DNA from 3 places in the Enterobacter cloacae complex sp. HYC080_NIDB genome. Region 3 is predicted to be linked to each of the others. Evidence: predicted binding sites of a transcription regulator. Region 3 holds the regulator's gene; each other region holds the start of a gene.

Region 1 (7,273 bases), 450 kb from region 3:
GCACACGCTGAGCCACCGCCTGCACGGCGTCATCGTGCAACGCAAAATGACGCGCGTGGATCACAACCTCATCACCCGCACGCGTCGCCCGCGCCAGCACCACCGCACGGTGAATCGCATGCTCCAGCTCGCGCACGTTGCCCGGCCAGCCGTAGCTCAACAGATGCGCCCTCGCCCCCGGGCTGAGTACCACGCGGGAAAGCCCCATTCTGAGACGGTATTGCTCGCAGAAATAGCCCGCCAGCAGAACCACATCTTCTCCGCGCTCGCGCAGCGGCGGCACGGTAAGCGGGAACACGCTCAGACGGTGGAAAAGATCCGCGCGGAAATGCCCGGCCAGCACCGCTTCTCGCAGGTCGCGGTTGGTCGCCGCCAGCACGCGCACGTCCACCCGTAAGCTGCGATCATCCCCCACGCGCTGGATGTCACCGTACTGCAATACGCGCAGCAGCTTGGCCTGGAGCGAAAGCGAAAGCTCTCCAATCTCATCGAGAAACAGCGTCCCGTTATCGGCCATCTCAAACTTACCGCTGCGGTTGCTGATGGCCCCGGTAAATGCCCCTTTGACGTGACCAAACAGCTCGCTTTCCGCCACGCTCTCCGGCAATGCGGCACAGTTAAGGTATACGAGCGGGTTGGCCGCGCGTGGTGAGGCTTCATGAATTGACTTCGCCACCAGCTCTTTACCGGTGCCGGTTTCACCGAAGATCAGCACGTTCAGGTCGGACGCGGCGACAATCTCAATCTCTTTTTTAAGCTGCGCTATGCCCGGCGACAGACCGATCATCTCCGTGTGCGCCACCGGCTCAAACGCCGACGGGCTGCCGGGAAGAATATTCTGGCTTTCCAGCTGTTCTATCAGCAACGCGTTATTGAGCGCCCCGGAGGCCAGCGCGGCAATCAGCCTTAACTCTTCATCACTGAAGGTGTCGAACTGGTCCGGCGACATGCCGTCGAGGGTTAATGCGCCAATCAGGTGTTGTCCGGCAAACAGCGGCAGACCGATACAGGCGTGCACCTTCAGGCTCTCCTGCCCCGGGATCAGACCGTCGTAGGGATCCGGCAAGTCGCTGTCCGCCGGGAAACGTACCACGTCACCCGCACGGGCAATGGTTTCCAGCCGCGGATGCCCTTCAAGAGTAAACCGCCGCCCGAGAACATCTTTCGCGAGCCCGTCGATAGCCAGCGGAATAAATTGTCTCCCCTCGTAGCGCAACAGCGCCGAGGCATCGCACGCCAGCACGTGACGCAGCGTGGAGATAAGCCGCTGAAAACGGTCCTGATGACCGATACCGGTTTGCAGTTCAATGGCGATCTTCGCCAGCACATCTACGGAAAAACTCATGGCTGCCTCGCTGTCATTTTGACAATAAATAGTGTCATATTGACCGTCATCAGGATAGTCATAATGACTACTCATCACGAGGTATAGAAAAAATAATCCATTAAAATCAATAAAATAAAAGTTGGCACGCTATGTGGTATAGGCAAATCATCTTATTCAAAAACGCTGTATTACGTTGAGGTTGCTATGTCTATTCTGGTTAAAAATAACATTCATTGGGTGGGTCAACGTGACTGGGAGGTGCGTGATTTCCACGGGACGGAATACAAAACGCTGCGCGGCAGCAGCTACAACAGCTATCTTATCCGTGAAGGCAAAAACGTACTGATCGATACCGTCGATCACAAATTCAGCCGCGAGTTCGTGCAGAACCTGCGCAGCGAAATCGATCTCGGCGCAATCGACTACATCATCATCAACCACGCGGAAGAAGATCACGCCGGTGCGTTGACCGAGCTGATGTCGTACATTCCGAATACACCGATCTACTGCACCACCAACGCCATTGACTCGATCAATGGTCATCACCACCATCCGGAGTGGAATTTCCACACCGTGAAAACCGGCGACTCGCTGGATATCGGCAACGGCAAACAGCTGATCTTCGTTGAAACCCCGATGCTGCACTGGCCGGACAGCATGATGACCTACATGACCGGCGACGCGGTATTGTTCAGCAACGACGCCTTTGGCCAGCACTACTGTGACGAACGCCTGTTCAATGATGAAGTGGATCAGACCGAACTGTTTGAGCAGTGCCAGCGCTACTACGCCAACATTCTGACCCCGTTCAGCCGTCTGGTGACGCCAAAAATCACCGAGATCCTCGGCTTTAACCTGCCGGTGGACATGATTGCCACCTCCCACGGCGTGGTGTGGCGTGAAAACCCCACCCAGATCGTTGAGCTGTACCTGAAATGGGCGGCGGATTATCAGGAAGACCGCATCACGATTTTCTACGACACCATGTCCAATAACACCCGCATGATGGCGGACGCCATTGCCCAGGGCATCAACGAAGTGGATCCGAACGTAGCGGTGAAAATCTTCAACGTGGCGCGCAGCGATAAAAACGAGATCCTCACCAATGTCTTCCGCTCAAAAGGCGTGCTGGTGGGCACCTCCACGATGAACAACGTGATGATGCCGAAAATTGCTGGCCTGGTGGAAGAGATGACCGGCCTGCGTTTTCGCAACAAACGCGCCAGCGCGTTTGGCTCTCACGGCTGGAGCGGCGGCGCGGTAGATCGCCTCTCTACCCGTCTGCAGGATGCAGGTTTTGAGATGTCCCTGAGTCTGAAAGCGAAATGGCGCCCGGATATCGACGCGCTGGAAATTTGCCGTCAGCATGGCCGCGACATTGCCCGTCAGTGGGCGCTCGCACCGCTTCCTGAGGCGTCTGCAAAACCTACCGAACAGCAGGAAGCCTGTGCCTGTGCAGCTGCCGATGCTGCACACCTCGGCCCACGCATGCAGTGCAGCGTTTGCCAGTGGATATATGACCCGGAACGGGGCGAACCCCTTCAGGACGTTGCCCCGGGCACACCGTGGTGCGACGTGCCGGATACCTTCCTCTGCCCGGAATGTTCCCTCGGTAAAGACGTCTTTGACGAACTGGGTACGGAGGCAAAATGAATCACGGAATCGTCATCATCGGTTCGGGCTTCGCCGCCCGCCAGCTGGTGAAAAATATCCGCAAACAGGACGCTAACGTGCCGGTGACGGTGATCGCTGCCGACAGCATGGATGAGTACAACAAGCCTGATTTAAGCCATGTCATCAGCCAGAATCAGCGCGCCGAAGACCTCACCCGCCAGACGGCGGGGGAGTTCGCGGAACAGTTTAACCTGCGCCTGTTTCCCTACACCTGGGTTACCGATATCGACGCCGCCGCGCACGTCGTGAAGGCGAAAGATAAAATCTGGCAGTACGACAAGCTGGTGCTGGCCACAGGGGCCTCTGCCTTTGTGCCGCCCGTTGAAGGGCGAGAGCTGATGATCACCCTAAACAGCCAGCAGGAGTATCAGGCAAGCGAAACGGGGCTTCGCGATGCGCAACGCGTGATGATCGTCGGCGGTGGGCTGATTGGTACCGAGCTGGCGATGGATTTCTGCCGCGCGGGTAAAACCGTTACCCTGGTTGACCACGCGGCGAGCATTCTGTCGGCGCTGATGCCCGCAGAAGTAAGCAGCCGCTTACAGCATCGACTGACCAACATGGGCGTCCATCTGCTGCTCAAATCGCAGTTACAGAGTCTGAGCAAAACCGCAGGCGGCATTCGTGGGGCGCTCGACCGCAACCGCAGCGTTGAGGTGGATGCGGTGGTTGCCGCGACGGGTCTGCGCCCGGAAACCGCGCTGGCACATCGCGCAGGCGCCGAAACAGACCGCGGCGTAAAGGTCGACAGCTACCTGCAAACCTCACAGCCGGACATTTATGCCCTGGGCGACTGCGCGGAAATTAATGGCCGGGTGCTGCCGTTTCTGCAACCGATCCAGTTGAGCGCCATGGTCCTGGCGAAAAACCTGATCGGCGTCAGCGCGCCGCTAAAGCTTCCGCCGATGCTGGTGAAGGTGAAAACGCCGGACCTGCCGCTGCACCTTGCGGGAGAAACGCAGCGACAGGATCTGAACTGGCAAATCGCCATTGAATCACAGGGGATGGTGGCGCGCGGCATCGACGCAGATGACCAACTGCGCGCCTTTGTGGTGAGCGAAGAGAGAATGAAGGAGGCGTTTGCGCTGCTGAAATCGCTACCTGCTTAACCGTCGTATTGCCGGGTGGCGCTGCGCTTACCCGGCCTACAAAACAACAAAAAGAGAGTTGAGGCAAAAATTCAGGAGCGCACCACCAGCGCATCGTAGCCGCGCCAGCGGTAGTTGGCCATGGAGATCAGCCAGCAGGCGACAAACAGCCCGACCACCACAAATCCGGCGTTGCCGAGGTTATCGTTTACCGCGCCCACCGCATCCCAGATGCCGCCGCTAAGGGCAAATTTATCCATCAGCAGACCCAGCGCTTCCAGCCCACCAATGAACAGCGCCACCACCACGGAGGTACCGGTAATGGTCATGTTGTAGTAGAGCTTGCGCTGCGGTTTGTTAAACGCCCAGCCGTAGGCACCGACCATCAGCAAATTGTCGAGGGTATCCACCAGCGCCATACCGCTGGCGAAGAGCGCCGGGAAGATCATGATTGACCACACCGACATCCCGCTGGAGGCGCTGGCGGCAGAAATCCCCAGCACGCCAATTTCAGTGGCGGTATCAAACCCGAGACCAAACAGGAAGCCCACCAGGTACATCTGCCAGCTTTTATTGACGAGGCGGAAGGTTTTGCCAAACAGCCAGCTCATCACCCCACCCTGGGCGGGAAGCTCCACGTCGCTGCGGGCCGCATGCCCCTTTTTCAGCGCCTGGAAACTGCACCATACGCCGCGCAAAATCACCATATTCACCAGCGCCATCGCCAGCAGGAAGGTGGCGGAAACGGCGGTGCCAATCAGGCTCCCGGTCTCGTGGAACCATGCCATATTTTTCTGAAACGCCGTGGCGGTGGCGGCGATAGCGATGGAAGCCAGCACCACGATGGTGGAGTGCCCCAGCGAGAACCACGCCCCCACGCCGGACGGGCGTTTGCCCTGCTGCATCATCTTACGCGTCACGGTATCAATGGCAGCAATGTGGTCGGCATCCACCGCATGACGCAGCCCGTAACACCAGGCCAGCAGGCTTGCCGCCATCAGCGCCGTACTGCCGCTGAAGGTGTGCCATGCCCAGCCCCAGGCCAGCAGGTTTGCCATTACCAGTGCCAGCAGCAGAAGCGCGGCGCGAGGTTCATTGCGTAACAGTCGTAACATTTTAAATCCTTTGTGAACATGACCGGGCAGCGGCGACCACCGCCTGCCCGAAGGAGATCGCTCCGTCACCTGCAGGCAGGCGCGAAGGAAAAAGAAGCGTAAAGTCAGAAAGATAATGCCGCAGGCGCGCGCGCAGCAGGCGGTTATGTAACACACCGCCACTGAGGCAGATTGTTGAAAGCGATAAGCGTCGGGCATGGGATGCGGCATGCTCCGACAGCCCTCTGGCCAGCGCATCGTGAAACGCCCACGCGCGCTCGCAGGGCTCCGCCTGCCAGGCAAGCCACTGTTGCCAGAAAAGTGCAAGGTCGTCCACCGACAGCGTAACCGGGTGTTTCACACCGTTGCACCGTGCCGCCAGCGCTTCCAGCCTGCAGGCCGCTTCGCCTTCGTAGCACTGCGTATCGATGCCCAGCGCACAGGCAACCGCATCAAACAGGCGTCCACAGGACGAGGCCCGCGGCGCGTTGATGCCACGCTGGATCGCCGTCGCCAGTAGCGGCCAGTTCTGGCCCTGCACTGCCCGCGTCTCCGGGAACTGCTGCCAGTCAGGCACAAAGGCCAGGCAGTGGGCGAGCAAATTGCGCCACGGCTGCTTCGCTGCCAGATCGCCCCCCGGCAGCGCAACGGCAGGCAGGCCACCCAAATGTTCGCAGTCGACATAGTTCACCCGCAGGCACTCTCCGCCCCACAGCGCGCCATTCTCGCCCATGCCGATCCCGTCCAGCGTCAGGGCGATAACGTCCCCACCGCCGAGCGGCCAGCCATTTTCAGCCAGACACGCCGCCGCATGGGCATGATGATGCAGCACGGTTTCAACGGGCAGCCCCTGCTCCAGCGCCCACTGACGGGCGTGATACGCCGGATGGGCATCGCACACGACACGCGCGGGCTTAAAGGCATAAACCTGTTGCATCATTGCCAGCGCCGAACGCCACTGTGCGTCGACCCCCTCGTCACTGAGATCGCCAAAATGCGGGCTCAACACAGCCTGATTTCCGCGCACCAGGCAGAAGGTATTTTTCATCTCTGCCCCGGTAGACAATATGGCAGGGATATCGTCAAACCCGGCGGGTAACGTGATGGCATCCGGCACAAAACCGCGCGCGCGACGCAGCATCGCGCCATCCCGATCCACCACCGAATCATCCATCCGTTGCAGAATATCGCGGTTGTGCAGCAGGAAGCCGTCAGCCATGTCGCGGAGCGCATCCAGCGCTTCCTGATTCGTCATCGCAGGCGGGCGGCCGCTGAGGTTACCGGAGGTCATCACCAGCGGACGCTGGCAGTCCATCATCAGTAAATGCTGAATCGGATTCGCAGGCAGCATCACGCCGACACAATCTAGCCCCGGCGCAATGGCCTCAGGCAGCGCGGGAAGCGAGGCTTTGGGCGTCAACACAATGGGCGCAGCAGGAGAGCGTAGCAGGGTCTGCATCGCCTCCGGCAGGTCATCCGCATCGGGGATCATCACCGCCAGCGGCTTCGTCGGGCGCTGTTTGCGTGCCCGTAGCGTCGCCACCGCCTGCGGGTTAAGCGCGTCGCAGGCAAGGTGAAAGCCTCCCAGCCCCTTGATGGCGACAATACCGCCGCTTTTTAGCTTCTCCACTGCGGCGCGTAATGCCGGTTCGCGCGTGGCGACGCTTTCCCCGGCTCGCCACATCAGCGCTGGCCCGCAGTCCGGGCAGGCCACCGGCTGAGCGTGAAAACGCCGATCGGCCGGGTTGCGATACTCGGCTTCACACGGTGCGCACAGCGGGAAGTCGGCCATTGACGTGGCCGGGCGATCGTAGGGCATGGCGCGGATGATGGTGAAGCGCGGGCCGCAATGGGTACAGTTGATAAACGGGTAACGATAACGGCGCTCGCGGGGATCGCGCATCTCCGCCAGGCACGCCGGACAGGTGGCGGCATCCGGCACGATTTGCGTGTCCATCGCTCCGCTCTCGCTCTGGCGGATGGTAAAATCCGTTGGCAGAGCGGACCAGCTAAAGGGCTGCGTGTCTACGTCGTCAATCCGCGCCAGCGGTGGGCAGTCCTGGCGCAGCCTCGCGGTAAAGTCCCCCCCA
Region 2 (7,273 bases), 530 kb from region 3:
AAAAGCCGGGGCTGTTGCAGTCTTTTCGCGCCATCGCCGGGAACCGACCGCTGTTTATCCTGTGCATCGCTAACCTGTGCACGCTGGGTGCCTTTAACGTCAAGCTCGCCATCCAGGTCTACTACACGCAGTACGTGCTGAACGACCCGATTCTGCTGTCGTATATGGGCTTCTTCAGCATGGGCTGTATTTTTATCGGCGTCTTTATGATGCCCGGCGCGGTGCGGCGCTTCGGTAAGAAAAAGGTCTACATCAGCGGGCTGATGATTTGGGTGGCGGGCGATCTGCTCAACTACTTCTTCGGCGGCGGCTCGGTGAGCTTTGTGGCGTTCTCCTGCCTCGCGTTCTTCGGTTCCGCGTTTGTGAACAGCCTGAACTGGGCGCTGGTCTCCGACACCGTGGAGTACGGCGAGTGGCGCACCGGCGTGCGCTCTGAGGGAACGGTCTATACCGGCTTTACCTTCTTCCGCAAGGTATCTCAGGCGCTGGCGGGCTTCTTCCCGGGGATCATGCTCACGCAGATCGGCTATGTGCCCAACGTAGTGCAATCCGCCGGTACGGTTGAAGGGCTGCGGCAGCTGATATTTATCTATCCAAGCCTGCTGGCGGTCATCACCATCGTGGCGATGGGCTGCTTCTACAACCTCAACGAGAAGATGTATGTGCGCATCGTCGAAGAGATCGAACTGCGCAAGCGTACGGCATAAATGACGTGATAGAGCGCCCTGCGGGGCGCTCTGAGGATCGACCATGAGAGATAATATTGATCCGTTAACCCTGAAATTGAGCCTGCGTGAGAAGTGCGCCTACGGGATGGGCGATTTTGGCTCGAACCTGATGCTGTGTATTGGCACGCTGTATCTGCTGAAGTTTTACACGGATGAACTGGGCATGCCCGCGTTCTATGGCGGCATTATTTTCCTGGTAGCGAAATTCTTCACCGCGTTTACCGACATGCTGACCGGCGTGCTGCTGGACTCCCGGCGGAATATCGGTAAGAAGGGAAAATTCCGGCCATTCATTCTCTACGCCTCCGTCCCGGTGGCGCTGGTCGCGACGGCGCAGTTTATGGCCAACGACTTTAGCCTGACGGTGAAAACGGCGCTCGCCACGGTGCTCTTTATGCTGTTTGGCCTGTGCTATAGCCTGATGAATTGCTCCTACGGCGCGATGGTTCCGGCCATCACCAAAAACCCGAACGAGCGTGCGCAGCTTGCCGCCTGGCGTCAGGGCGGCGCGACGGTGGGGCTGTTGCTCTGCACCGTGGGCTTTATGCCCATTCAGGCACTGTTCATCCACCAGCCCTCACTCGGTTATCTGGTGGCCGCGCTGGTGTTTGTGACGGGTGGCCTGTTCTGCATGTGGTGGTGCTACAGCGGTGTGAAAGAGCGCTACGTGGAGCTCACGCCCGATCACCATAAGCCCGGCATTCTGAAATCGTTCTGCGCGATTTTCCGCAACCCGCCACTGCTGGTGCTGTGCATCGCCAACCTGTGTACCCTCGCCGCGTTTAACATCAAGCTGGCGATTCAGGTCTATTACACCCAGTACGTGCTGAACGATCTTCATCTGCTGTCGTGGATGGGTTTTTTCAGCATGGGCTGCATTCTGATTGGCGTGTTTCTGGTGCCCGGCGCGGTGAAGCGCTTTGGCAAGAAGCCGGTGTATCTGGGTGGGCTGGCACTGTGGGCAGTGGGTGACGTGCTGAACTTCTTCTGGGGGACCAGCTCCCTGCTGTTCGTGCTGTTTTCCTGTATGGCCTTCTTCGGCACGGCGTTTGTGAACAGCCTGAACTGGGCGCTGGTGCCGGATACCGTCGATTATGGCGAATGGAAAACCGGCATCCGCGCCGAAGGGTCGGTTTACACTGGTTATACCTTCTCGCGCAAAATATCCGCCGCCCTCGCTGGCTTCCTGCCCGGCATCATGCTGTCCCAGATTGGCTACGTTCCCCATGCCGTTCAAAGCGCGGGCACGCTGCTGGGATTGCGTCAGCTTATTTTCCTCTGGCCATGCGGCCTGGCAATCGTTGCCGCTGTGACCATGGGACTGTTTTATATACTCAACGAAGCGCGCTTCGCCTTTATTATCGAGGAGATTGGAAAACGGAAAAAACAATCAGCGAATACCCCTGAGATAACTACCAACAATAAAGCGTCAGCAGTCACTTTATAACAATAAATCCGGCCAATATGTCCTTCCTGTTAATCAGGAGGGAGGCCTTTCTGTACCTGATACATGGACAAATTATGAAAAGAATCATCACTGTACTGATCGTGTCGTCTGTGTCCTGCCCGGTATTTGCCGGGGCCTATGTCGAAACCCGCGAAGCTTACAATACGGCCTCTGAACTGCACGAGGTGATCCTGCGTGCGGGATATAACTTTGATATGGGCGCGGGGCTGATGTTCACCAATGCCTATAACGTGGGGAAATGGGATGAGCTGAAGCACAGCTATAACGAAATAGAGGGATGGTATCCGCTCTTTAAACCCACCGACAAACTCACCTTCCAGCCCGGCGGATTGATTAATGACAGCAGCGCCGGTTCGGGTGGTGCGGTCTATCTGGACACCAACTATAAATTTATCGACTGGTTTAACCTGACCTTCCGCTATCGCTATAACCATAACAATTACGATACGCCGGACTATAACGGTCAGATGGATAAGAACGACACGCACGAGTTTGCCAACTACTGGAATTTCAAAGTAACGGATGCGTTTTTCTACACGTTTGAACCGCACTTTTTCCAGCGGGTGAATGATTATCACAGCAAAAATGGCAAAGACCATCACTGGGAAATCACCAATAAATTCAGCTATAAGATCGACAGAAACTGGCTGCCGTACCTCGAACTTCAGTGGCTGGACAGATGGAATGATTACAACCGCGAGCAGTACCGAATTCGCCTGGGGTTACGGTACTCGTTCTAATAAAAAAGCCGCTGAGAAATCAGCGGCTTTTTAGTTGCCGGGAGGCGCGCACGCTTACCCGGCCTACAGATTGACTGTATTACTCTTCTTTCGCACCGCGCATTGCACGTTTACGATCGTTCTCAGTCAGGTGACGTTTACGGATACGAATTGACTGTGGAGTCACTTCGACCAGTTCGTCATCATCGATGAATTCCAGAGCCTGCTCCAGAGTCATCTTGATCGGTGGAACCAGAACCGTTGCTTCGTCAGTACCGGACGCACGCATGTTGGTCAGTTTCTTACCGGTCAGGCAGTTTACGGTCAGGTCGTTAGAACGACTGTGAATACCGATGATCTGGCCTTCGTAAACTTCTGCACCGTGACCCAGGAACAGCTTACCGCGATCCTGCAGACCGAACAGCGCGAACGCAACCGCTTTACCTTGACCGTTGGAGATCAGCACGCCGTTGTTACGCTGGCCCACTTCGCCCGGACGCACGTCGTCGTAGTGGCTGAAGGTGGAGTACAGCAGACCGGTACCGGAGGTCATGGTCATGAACTCAGAACGGAAGCCGATCAGGCCACGGCTTGGGATCACGTAGTCGAGACGTACGCGGCCTTTGCCATCTGGATTCATGTTTTTCAGGTCGCCTTTACGCTCGCCCAGTGCCTGCATAACAGAACCCTGGTGCTGCTCTTCAACGTCCAGCGTTACGTTCTCAAACGGCTCTTGTTTACGGCCGTCGATTTCGCGGAAGATAACTTTCGGACGGGAAACCGCCATCTCGAAACCTTCACGACGCATGTTTTCGATCAGGACTGACAGGTGCAGCTCGCCACGACCCGAAACGCGGAATGCGTCAGCATCCTGAGTTTCTTCAACGCGCAGCGCAACGTTGTGCACCAGCTCTTTGTTCAGGCGGTCAAGGATCTGACGAGAGGTAACGAATTTACCTTCTTTGCCACAGAACGGAGAGGTGTTGACGTTGAAGAACATGGATACGGTTGGTTCATCAACGGACAGAGCAGGCAGCGCTTCGACGTTCTGCGGATCGCAGATGGTGTCGGAGATGTTCAGCTCGCCCAGACCGGTGATCGCGATGATGTCGCCCGCTTCCGCGATGTCGCTCTCGATACGCTCAAGACCCAGGTGAGTCAGAACTTTACCGACTTTACCGTTACGGGTTTTGCCTTCGCTATCGATGATAGTGACCTGCTGGTTAGGCTTCACTTTACCGCGCTTGATACGACCAATGCCGATGACGCCAACGTAGTTGTTGTAGTCGAGCTGGGAGATCTGCATCTGCAGGGTGCCGTCCAGGTCAACGTTTGGCGCAGGAACACGGTCAACAATCGCCTGATACAGCGGGGTCATGTCTTCAGCCATGTCTTCATGGTCCAGACCAGCGATACCGTTCAGCGCAGACGCGTAAACGATAGGGAAGTCCAGCTGCTCGTCGGTCGCGTCGAGGTTAACGAACAGGTCGAAGACCTGGTCAACAACCCAGTCAGGACGCGCGCCAGGACGGTCAACTTTGTTGATAACAACGATTGGCTTCAGACCATGGGCGAAAGCTTTTTTGGTCACGAAGCGCGTCTGTGGCATTGGGCCATCCATTGCGTCAACGACCAGCAGAACGGAGTCTACCATGGACATTACACGTTCAACTTCACCACCGAAGTCGGCGTGCCCTGGGGTATCAACGATGTTGATACGGTAGTCATTCCATTTAATCGCGGTGTTTTTCGCGAGGATGGTAATCCCACGCTCTTTCTCCAAATCGTTGGAGTCCATCACGCGTTCTTGGGTTTCGGCACGCGCATCAAACGTACCGGATTGCTGCAGCAGCTTGTCAACCAGGGTAGTTTTACCATGGTCTACGTGCGCGATGATGGCGATGTTACGCAAATTTTCGATCACAACTTTGCCTCAGGCATTTAGAAATAGCGCGTTATTGTACACGGATTAATCGCACTACAAAACAGGATCACAAACATCCCCCGCAAACAAGTATTGCAGAGATGCTTTGTGATCGCTTTCACGGAGCGGTAAAAGGGCACTTTAACGTAAATTGCACCAATATGGTGCTCAATGTTCACATTGAAGCACTATACTGGTGCAACAAATCCATTGTGGTGCAGCCCTTTTGCACTATGGTGCGCATGATAACGCCTTTTTGGGGTGTTTTAAAAGTTGGCACAGATTTCGCTTTATAAAAATACATGGCACACGGCCAGTACAAACAGAAATTGAAGACCTCGTTACCACGACGACAATGACCAATCTGGAGAGTTAAGTATGTCCGCTGAACACGTTTTGACGATGCTGAACGAACATGAAGTGAAGTTTGTTGATCTGCGCTTCACTGATACCAAAGGTAAAGAACAGCACGTCACAATCCCTGCTCATCAGGTGAACGCCGAATTCTTTGAAGAAGGCAAAATGTTTGACGGCTCCTCCATTGGTGGCTGGAAAGGCATTAACGAATCCGACATGGTTCTGATGCCAGATGCAACCACCGCGGTCATTGATCCGTTCTTCGAAGAACCAACCCTGATCATCCGTTGCGACATCCTCGAGCCAGGCACGCTGCAGGGCTACGACCGCGACCCACGTTCTATCGCTAAACGCGCTGAAGAGTACCTGCGTTCTACCGGCATCGCGGATACCGTGCTGTTCGGGCCAGAGCCAGAGTTCTTCCTGTTCGATGACATTCGTTTCGGTGCCTCTATTTCTGGCTCCCACGTAGCAATCGACGACATCGAAGGTGCATGGAACTCCTCCACCAAATACGAAGGTGGTAACAAAGGTCACCGTCCAGGCGTGAAAGGCGGTTACTTCCCGGTTCCACCGGTCGATTCTGCACAGGACATCCGTTCCACCATGTGTCTGGTGATGGAAGAAATGGGCCTGGTGGTTGAAGCTCACCACCACGAAGTCGCGACTGCGGGTCAGAACGAAGTGGCTACCCGCTTCAACACCATGACCAAAAAAGCGGACGAAATTCAGATCTACAAATACGTTGTGCATAACGTTGCGCACCGTTTCGGTAAAACCGCGACCTTCATGCCAAAACCGATGTTTGGCGATAACGGTTCCGGTATGCACTGCCACATGTCTCTGTCCAAGAACGGCACCAACCTGTTCTCTGGCGACAAATATGCTGGTCTGTCTGAGCAGGCGCTGTACTACATTGGCGGCGTTATCAAACACGCTAAAGCGATCAACGCCCTGGCGAACCCAACCACGAACTCCTACAAGCGTCTGGTCCCGGGCTACGAAGCACCAGTCATGCTGGCTTACTCTGCGCGTAACCGTTCTGCTTCTATCCGTATCCCGGTGGTGGCGTCTCCTAAAGCGCGTCGTATCGAAGTTCGCTTCCCGGACCCAGCGGCTAACCCATACCTGTGCTTCGCAGCACTGCTGATGGCCGGTCTGGACGGTATCAAGAACAAGATCCACCCAGGCGAAGCGATGGACAAAAACCTGTACGACCTGCCGCCAGAAGAAGCGAAAGAGATCCCACAGGTTGCTGGCTCTCTGGAAGAAGCCCTGCAGGCGCTGGACGCAGACCGTGAGTTCCTGACGGCGGGCGGCGTGTTCACTGACGACGCTATCGATGCTTACATCGCCCTGCGTACCGAAGAGAACGACCGCGTGCGCATGACGCCACACCCGGTTGAGTTCGAACTGTACTACAGCGTTTAATTAAGTTGTTTTACCCGGCGTGACAAGCGCCGGGAGTAGTTGCCGTGGAAACTTTTAGCCCATCTCCGGATGGGCTTTTTTCTCCACCAACAACCTGATCTCACGCGCTTTTTACGCCGAAAAAGCTATACTGCACTAAAACAGTGCAACGACTCCAGGAGACTGCTGAATGGCAACTGGCACGCTGCCCGATGCTGGGCAGATCCTCAATTCTTTAATTAACAGTATCTTGCTGGTTGACGACGAGCTGGCCGTTCATTACGCCAACCCGGCGGCGCAGCAGCTGCTGGCCCAAAGCGCGCGGAAACTGTTTGGTACCCCGCTTCCGGAACTCCTGAGCTATTTTTCGCTGAATATTGGCCTGATGCAGGAAAGTTTGCAGGCCGGCCAGGGGTTTACCGATAACGAAGTGACGCTGGTGATCGACGGGCGCTCGCATATTCTGTCGCTGACTGCGCAACGACTTCCTGAAGGGATGATCCTGCTTGAAATGGCGCCGATGGATAATCAGCGTCGCCTGAGCCAGGAGCAGCTCCAGCATGCGCAGCAAATTGCCGCCCGTGACCTGGTGCGTGGTCTGGCGCATGAAATCAAAAACCCGCTGGGTGGGTTACGCGGTGCGGCGCAGCTTCTGACCAAGGCGTTA
Region 3 (7,273 bases):
CACGATATAGGCGTAATCGGCAATGCTCAACACTTCCGGTACATCGTGAGACACCACAATACAGGTTACGCCGAGCGCGCTGTTCAGTTCAGAGATAAGCTTCACCAGCACGCCCATCGTGATGGGATCCTGTCCGACAAACGGTTCGTCGAACATGATTAAATCGGGTTCTAATGCAATGGCTCGCGCCAGTGCGGCACGTCGCGCCATCCCGCCAGACAGTTCTGAAGGCATCAGTTTTGCAGCCCCCCGCAGACCGACAGCTTCAAGCTTCATCATCACCGTGCTTTTCAGCAGTTCAGGCGGCAGGCTGGTATGTTCGCGCAGCGGATAAGCCACGTTATCAAAGACGTTCATGTCGGTGAACAGCGCCCCCGACTGAAAGAGCATACTCATACGTTTGCGGACAGTATACAGGCGCGAGCGCGACATCTCCGGGATGTTTTCGCCATCGAAGAGGATTTCACCGCTGTCAGGTGGGATCTGCCCACCAATAAGGCGCAGAAGGGTCGTTTTACCGATCCCGGACGGCCCCATGATGGCGGTAATTTTGCCACGCGGTACGGTCAACGAAATATCATCGAATATCAATCGATTACTACGCGAGAAACTCACACCGCGGACATCGACTAAATTCGCCATCGTTTGGCTCATTTATGGTTCCTTTCTTACCCTGCTCACGTTTAAGCGTGCAGCCTGAATCAGCCCTAAACTCAGCATTTTTACAGAATATTAGCCATTGAGGTTAGCGAAAGCTGGCATTTGTTTTACTTTTCCTGCGCATAAAGTCAAAATTAGGAATTCGTTACGCCTCAGACCGTATGCAGTCCAGTCATTCCCGCGCGATGGACCGACAAGTATACCTGAAGAAAGGACTTTTGATGCTTTTAGCAACAGCACTGTTAATAATTGGTTTACTTTTGGTGGTCTACAGTGCTGACCGTTTAGTGTTTGCTGCATCAATCCTGTGTCGCCTGACGGGCGTACCGCCGGTTGTCATCGGGATGACCGTTGTCAGTGTTGGCACGTCGCTTCCTGAAATCATCGTCTCTGTCTCGGCATCGTTGCACGGTCAGTTAGACCTTGCAATTGGCACCGCGATTGGCTCTAACATCGTCAACATCTTACTGATCCTGGGCCTGGCGGCGCTGCTCCATCCATTTCGCGTGCATTCTGATGTTCTGCGCCGGGAATTGCCGCTAATGTTAATCGTAAGTCTGCTGGCAGGCTGCGTATTTTATGATGGCGTACTGAGCTACAGCGACGGCATTTTCCTGCTGGCGCTAGCCGTCATTTGGCTGCTGTATAGTGTTAAAATCGCCCGCCAGGCTGAGAAACTGGGTCATGACAGCCTCACGCGTGAGCAGGTCGCCGAGCTCCCGCGCGAAGGTACGCTACCGGTCGCCCTGCTCTGGCTTGGCGTCGCGCTGATTATTATGCCGATGGCAACGCGCATGGTCGTGGATAACGCGACGGTGCTGGCGAACTTTTTCGCCATGAGTGAACTGACGATTGGCCTGACGGTGATTGCTATCGGCACCAGCCTGCCGGAGCTGGCCACCGCCATTGCGGGGGCACGTAAAGGGGAAGATGACATTGCCATTGGTAATATCATCGGTTCCAACATATTTAATATCGCGATTGTGATGGGTCTGCCGGCCCTGATAACGCCAGGGCCCTTCAACCCTCTGGCATTCTCTCGCGATTACGGAGTGATGTTGTTGGTCAGCGTGATATTCGCCCTGCTCTGCTGGCGGCGGCAACGACAGATCGGCAAAGGCGCAGGTGCGCTGCTGACAGGTGGATTTATCGTATGGATGGCGATGCTGTACTGGCTCTCGCCTCTTCTCTCTGGGTAAACGGAAACGCATTATGTCGCAAATAGAATTGCAGCCGGGTTTTGACTTTCAGAAAGCAGGCAAAGACGTTCTGGAGATTGAACGTGAAGGTCTGGCGCAGTTAGATCAGTACATTAATCAGGATTTTAGTCTGGCCTGTGAGAAGATGTTTTACTGTGCCGGTAAAGTCGTAGTGATGGGGATGGGCAAATCCGGTCATATTGGCCGCAAAATGGCGGCAACCTTTGCCAGCACCGGAACCTCCTCCTTCTTTGTCCACCCGGGAGAAGCCGCACACGGCGACCTGGGGATGGTCACGCCGCAGGATGTTGTCATCGCGCTGTCCAACTCCGGTGAATCCAATGAAATCCTGGCGCTAATCCCGGTACTGAAGCGCCTGCAGGTGCCGCTGATTTGCATGACCAGCCGCCCTGAAAGCAGCATGGCGCGTGCAGCCGATATTCACCTGTGCGTAAAAGTACCCAAAGAAGCCTGTCCTCTCGGTCTGGCTCCAACGTCCAGTACCACCGCGGCCCTGGTCATGGGCGATGCACTTGCCGTTGCGTTGCTGGAAGCGCGTGGTTTTACGCCGGAGGACTTCGCGCTTTCCCACCCGGGTGGCGCGCTGGGGCGCAAGCTGCTGCTTCGGGTAAACGACATTATGCACACCGGGGATGAGATCCCTCACGTCAGTAAAGAGGCCTCCCTGCGTGATGCGCTGCTGGAAATCACCCGCAAGAATCTGGGCATGACGGTCGTGTGTGACGACCTGATGAAAATTCAGGGGATCTTCACCGATGGCGACCTGCGTCGCGTGTTCGACATGGGTGTAGATGTCCGTACACTTGGCATTGCCGATGTCATGACGCCCGGCGGGATTCGCGTGCGTCCGGGTACGCTGGCCGTGGATGTGCTGAACCTGATGCAGTCCCGCCATATCACCTCCGTTATGGTTGCCGATGGCGACCAGTTGCTGGGTGTGGTACATATGCATGATCTGCTGCGCGCAGGCGTAGTGTAATGAAGGATAAGACAATGAGTAATGCGGGTGCATCCCTTGCAACCTGTTATGGACCGGTTAGTAACCAGATGATGGCAAAGGCGGAAAATATTCGTCTGCTCATCCTTGATGTCGATGGCGTACTCTCCGATGGCCTGATTTACATGGGCAATCATGGCGAAGAGCTGAAAGCGTTTAACGTCCGCGATGGCTACGGAATTCGCTGCGCGCTCACCTCGGGTATCGAGGTGGCTATCATCACCGGGCGGAAAGCTAAACTGGTAGAAGACCGCTGTGAAACCTTAGGGATTACCCATCTGTATCAGGGGCAATCCGATAAAATGGCAGCGTTCAACGATTTACTGGGTAAACTGGCGATCGCGCCGGAAAACGTGGCCTATGTCGGGGACGATTTGATTGACTGGCCAGTGATGGCTGAAGTCGGTCTCAGCATTGCGGTTGCTGACGCTCACCCGTTGCTGCTCCCACGCGCTGATTACGTTACCCACATCAACGGTGGCCGTGGTGCCGTACGTGAAGTCTGCGACCTGCTTCTGCTGGCGCAGGGCAAGCTTGATGAGGCCAAAGGGCAATCAATATGAGTAAAACCAGACGTTGGGTTATCATTCTGCTTTCGCTTGTCGCACTGGTATTGATTGGCGTGAACCTGGCCGATCGCGACGATACGCAAAAGGAAGTGATCAACAATAACGATCCAACCTACAAAAGCGATCACAGCGACACCGTGGTCTATAGCCCGGAAGGTGCGCTGAACTATCGCCTGGTTGCCCAGCATGTGGAATATTTTTCCGATGAGGGCGTTTCGTGGTTTACCCAACCCGTCATGACCACATTCGATAAAGACAAAGTGCCGACGTGGTCAATTAAGTCAGATCGGGCCAAACTGACAAATGACCGTATGCTTTATCTGTATGGCCACGTTGAAGTCAACGCCCTGACCGCTGACTCGCAACTGCGGAAAATTACGACCGATAATGCCCAGATCAACCTGGTAACCCAGGACGTGACCTCGCAGGATCTGGTCACACTGTATGGCACAACATTTAATTCCAGCGGTTTAAGAATGCGCGGGAACTTACGCAGCAAGAACGCCGAGCTGATTGAAAAGGTTAGAACCTCCTATGAAATTCAAAACAAACAAACTCAGCCTTAAAGTAATTATCGCCAGCGCGATGCTGGCGACCAGTCTCCCCGCGCTTGCTGTAACGGGTGATACCGACCAGCCGATCCACATCGAGTCTGACACTCAGTCCCTCGATATGCAGGGTAACGTCGTCACCTTCACGGGTAACGTCGTGATGACGCAGGGCACCATCAAAATTAACGCCGATAAAGTGGTCGTTACCCGTCCGGGTGGCGAGCAGGGCAAAGAGATCATTGATGGTTACGGCAACCCGGCCACCTTCTACCAGATGCAGGACAACGGCAAGCCGGTGAAAGGCCGCGCCTCGCATATGCACTATGAGCTGGCGAAAGACCTGGTTATCCTGACCGGAAACGCGTATCTGGAACAGCTGGACAGCAACATTACCGGCGACAAGATCACCTATCTGGTGAAAGAGCAAAAAATGCAGGCCTCCAGCGAGAAAGGCAAACGCGTAACCACCGTGCTGGTTCCGTCTCAGCTGCAGGATAAAGGCAAGGGTCAGGCCCCGGCACAGAAGAAGAGTAACTAATTCGTTATGGCAACATTAACTGCAAAAAATCTCGCGAAGGCCTATAAGGGCCGCCGTGTCGTAGAAGATGTCAGTCTGACCGTCAACTCCGGCGAAATTGTGGGCCTGCTTGGCCCTAACGGTGCGGGTAAAACCACCACCTTCTACATGGTGGTTGGCATTGTCCCGCGTGATGCCGGCAACATCATCATCGATGATGAAGACATCAGCCTGCTGCCACTGCACGCGCGCGCGCGTCGTGGCATCGGCTATCTGCCGCAGGAAGCCTCTATTTTCCGCCGTCTGAGCGTCTTTGATAACCTGATGGCGGTTCTGCAAATTCGTGACGACCTGACCAGCGAACAGCGTCAGGATCGCGCCAACGAGCTGATGGAAGAGTTTCACATCGAGCACCTGCGCGACAGCCTGGGTCAGGCATTGTCCGGCGGTGAACGCCGTCGTGTTGAGATTGCGCGCGCGCTGGCTGCAAACCCTAAATTTATCCTTCTGGATGAACCGTTTGCCGGTGTTGACCCAATCTCCGTCATCGACATTAAACGTATCATTGAGCATCTGCGTGACAGCGGGCTTGGCGTGCTGATCACCGACCACAACGTGCGTGAAACGCTTGCCGTCTGTGAGCGCGCGTACATTGTGAGCCAGGGCAATCTGATCGCCCACGGTACGCCGCAGCAGATCCTCGAAAACGATCATGTTAAGCGCGTCTATCTTGGGGAAGACTTCAGACTCTGATAGGGTAGAGGTAACGTAACGCCGAACCGGAGAAAAATGCTCTGAACATGAAGCAAGGTTTGCAATTAAGGCTCAGCCAACAACTGGCGATGACGCCGCAGTTACAGCAGGCAATTCGTCTGTTGCAACTGTCCACCTTAGAACTCCAGCAGGAGCTCCAGCAAGCGCTGGACAGCAATCCCCTGCTGGAGCAAGCCGATCTTCATGATGAGGTAGATACACAGCAGTCCCAGGATACAGAATCGCTCGATACCGCAGATGCACTCGAACAAAAAGAGATGCCGGACGAGCTTCCTCTGGATGCCAGCTGGGATGAAATTTATACCGCCGGCACCCCTTCCGGTACGCGTGCAGACTACCAGGACGATGAGCTGCCGGTTTATCAGGGCGAAACCACCCAGTCGCTGCAGGATTACCTGATGTGGCAGGTGGAGCTGACCCCGTTCTCCGATACCGATCGTGCCATTGCCACCTCCATTGTCGACGCCGTTGATGACACCGGCTATCTGACCGTCACGCTGGACGACATTCTGGAGAGCATGGGCGATGAAGAGATTGAGCTGGAAGAGATTGAAGCCGTTCTGAAACGTATTCAGCGTTTCGATCCCGTAGGCGTGGCAGCGAAAGATCTGCGCGACTGCCTGCTGATCCAGCTTTCTCAGTTCAGCAAAGAGACGCCATGGCTCGACGAAGCACGCTTAATCATCAGCGATCATCTGGATCTTCTCGCTAACCACGACTTTCGTAGCCTGATGCGCGTTACGCGCCTCAAAGAAGAGGTGCTGAAAGAGGCGGTGAATCTGATTCAGTCCCTCGATCCGCGGCCTGGTCAGTCGATCCAGACGAGTGAACCCGAGTACGTGATCCCGGACGTGCTGGTCAGAAAACATAACGACCGCTGGGTCGTTGAACTGAACTCTGACAGCATCCCTCGCCTGCAAATCAACCAGCAGTACGCCTCCATGTGCACCAGCGCGCGCAACGACGCCGATAATCAATATATTCGTAGCAACCTTCAGGAAGCGCGATGGTTGATCAAGAGTCTGGAGAGCCGAAATGATACCCTGCTTCGCGTGAGCCGCTGTATCGTCGAACAGCAGCAAGCATTCTTTGAGCAGGGCGAAGAATATATGAAACCGATGGTACTGGCGGATATCGCTCAGGCCGTCGAGATGCATGAATCAACCATTTCCCGCGTCACCACGCAGAAGTATCTGCACAGTCCGCGCGGTATTTTTGAGCTTAAGTATTTCTTCTCCAGCCACGTGAGTACCGAGGGCGGCGGCGAAGCGTCGTCAACGGCGATTCGCGCACTGGTGAAGAAGTTGATCGCCGCGGAGAACCCCGCGAAGCCACTGAGTGACAGTAAGTTAACCACCATGCTGTCCGATCAGGGTATTATGGTGGCACGTCGTACTGTTGCGAAGTATCGAGAGTCTTTATCCATTCCGCCGTCAAACCAGCGTAAACAACTGGTGTGACACAACCGATAAGGAAGACACTATGCAGCTCAATATCACAGGACACAATGTCGAGATTACTGAGGCCTTACGTGATTTTGTGAACGCTAAGTTCGCGAAACTCGAGCAGTATTTCGAAAGGATCAACCAGGTCTACGTTGTGTTGAAAGTGGAGAAAGTGACTCATATCTCGGATGCGACCCTGCATGTAAACGGGGGTGAACTCCATGCCAGTGCGGAAGGGCAAGACATGTACGCTGCTATCGACGGCTTGATTGATAAGCTTGCGCGACAGCTCAATAAACATAAAGATAAACTGAAACAACACTAATTGTCCGGGCAGTTAACGGGTGCAGGACGGCCTGTTGTGAAAAACAACAGGCCATTTGTACAGTTAGCGCTTAGGTGAAATTATGATGAACAACGATTCCGCTCTTCAACTGAGCAATGTCCTTAACCAGGAATGTACCCGCAGTGCCGTTCACTGCCAGAGCAAAAAACGTGCGCTGGAGATCATCAGTGAACTGGCTGCAAAACAGCTGGGCC

The links. The regulator sigma-54, encoded in region 3, starts transcription at its own class of promoters, with help from an activator protein. The targets are predictions, from matches to a motif close to GTTGGCACANNTTTCGCTNT.
Region 1: a site for sigma-54 is predicted at 1,466-1,485, ahead of norV (anaerobic nitric oxide reductase flavorubredoxin). Genes of this name have one in related genera too.
Region 2: a site for sigma-54 is predicted at 5,112-5,131, ahead of glnA (glutamate--ammonia ligase). Genes of this name have one in related genera too.

What each region holds. Positions count from the first base shown of each region.
Region 1 covers NZ_CP114212.1:1,017,935-1,025,207, reverse strand. The annotation lists gene norR (nitric oxide reductase transcriptional regulator NorR) at 1-1,345, opposite strand, end outside; gene norV (anaerobic nitric oxide reductase flavorubredoxin) at 1,532-2,980, shown strand; gene norW (NADH:flavorubredoxin reductase NorW) at 2,977-4,110, shown strand; gene O1723_RS04855 (HoxN/HupN/NixA family nickel/cobalt transporter) at 4,182-5,204, opposite strand; gene hypF (carbamoyltransferase HypF) at 5,206-7,273, opposite strand, start outside.
Region 2 covers NZ_CP114212.1:35,995-43,267, reverse strand. The annotation lists gene O1723_RS00195 (MFS transporter) at 1-707, shown strand, start outside; gene O1723_RS00190 (MFS transporter) at 751-2,175, shown strand; gene ompL (porin OmpL) at 2,250-2,936, shown strand; gene typA (ribosome-dependent GTPase TypA) at 3,016-4,839, opposite strand; gene glnA (glutamate--ammonia ligase) at 5,218-6,627, shown strand; gene glnL (nitrogen regulation protein NR(II)) at 6,797-7,273, shown strand, end outside.
Region 3 covers NZ_CP114212.1:565,608-572,880, reverse strand. The annotation lists gene mlaF (phospholipid ABC transporter ATP-binding protein MlaF) at 1-654, opposite strand, end outside; gene O1723_RS02700 (calcium/sodium antiporter) at 882-1,859, shown strand; gene kdsD (arabinose-5-phosphate isomerase KdsD) at 1,873-2,859, shown strand; gene kdsC (3-deoxy-manno-octulosonate-8-phosphatase KdsC) at 2,874-3,440, shown strand; gene lptC (LPS export ABC transporter periplasmic protein LptC) at 3,437-4,012, shown strand; gene lptA (lipopolysaccharide ABC transporter substrate-binding protein LptA) at 3,981-4,535, shown strand; gene lptB (LPS export ABC transporter ATP-binding protein) at 4,542-5,267, shown strand; gene rpoN (RNA polymerase factor sigma-54) at 5,315-6,748, shown strand; gene hpf (ribosome hibernation promoting factor) at 6,771-7,058, shown strand; gene ptsN (PTS IIA-like nitrogen regulatory protein PtsN) at 7,141-7,273, shown strand, end outside.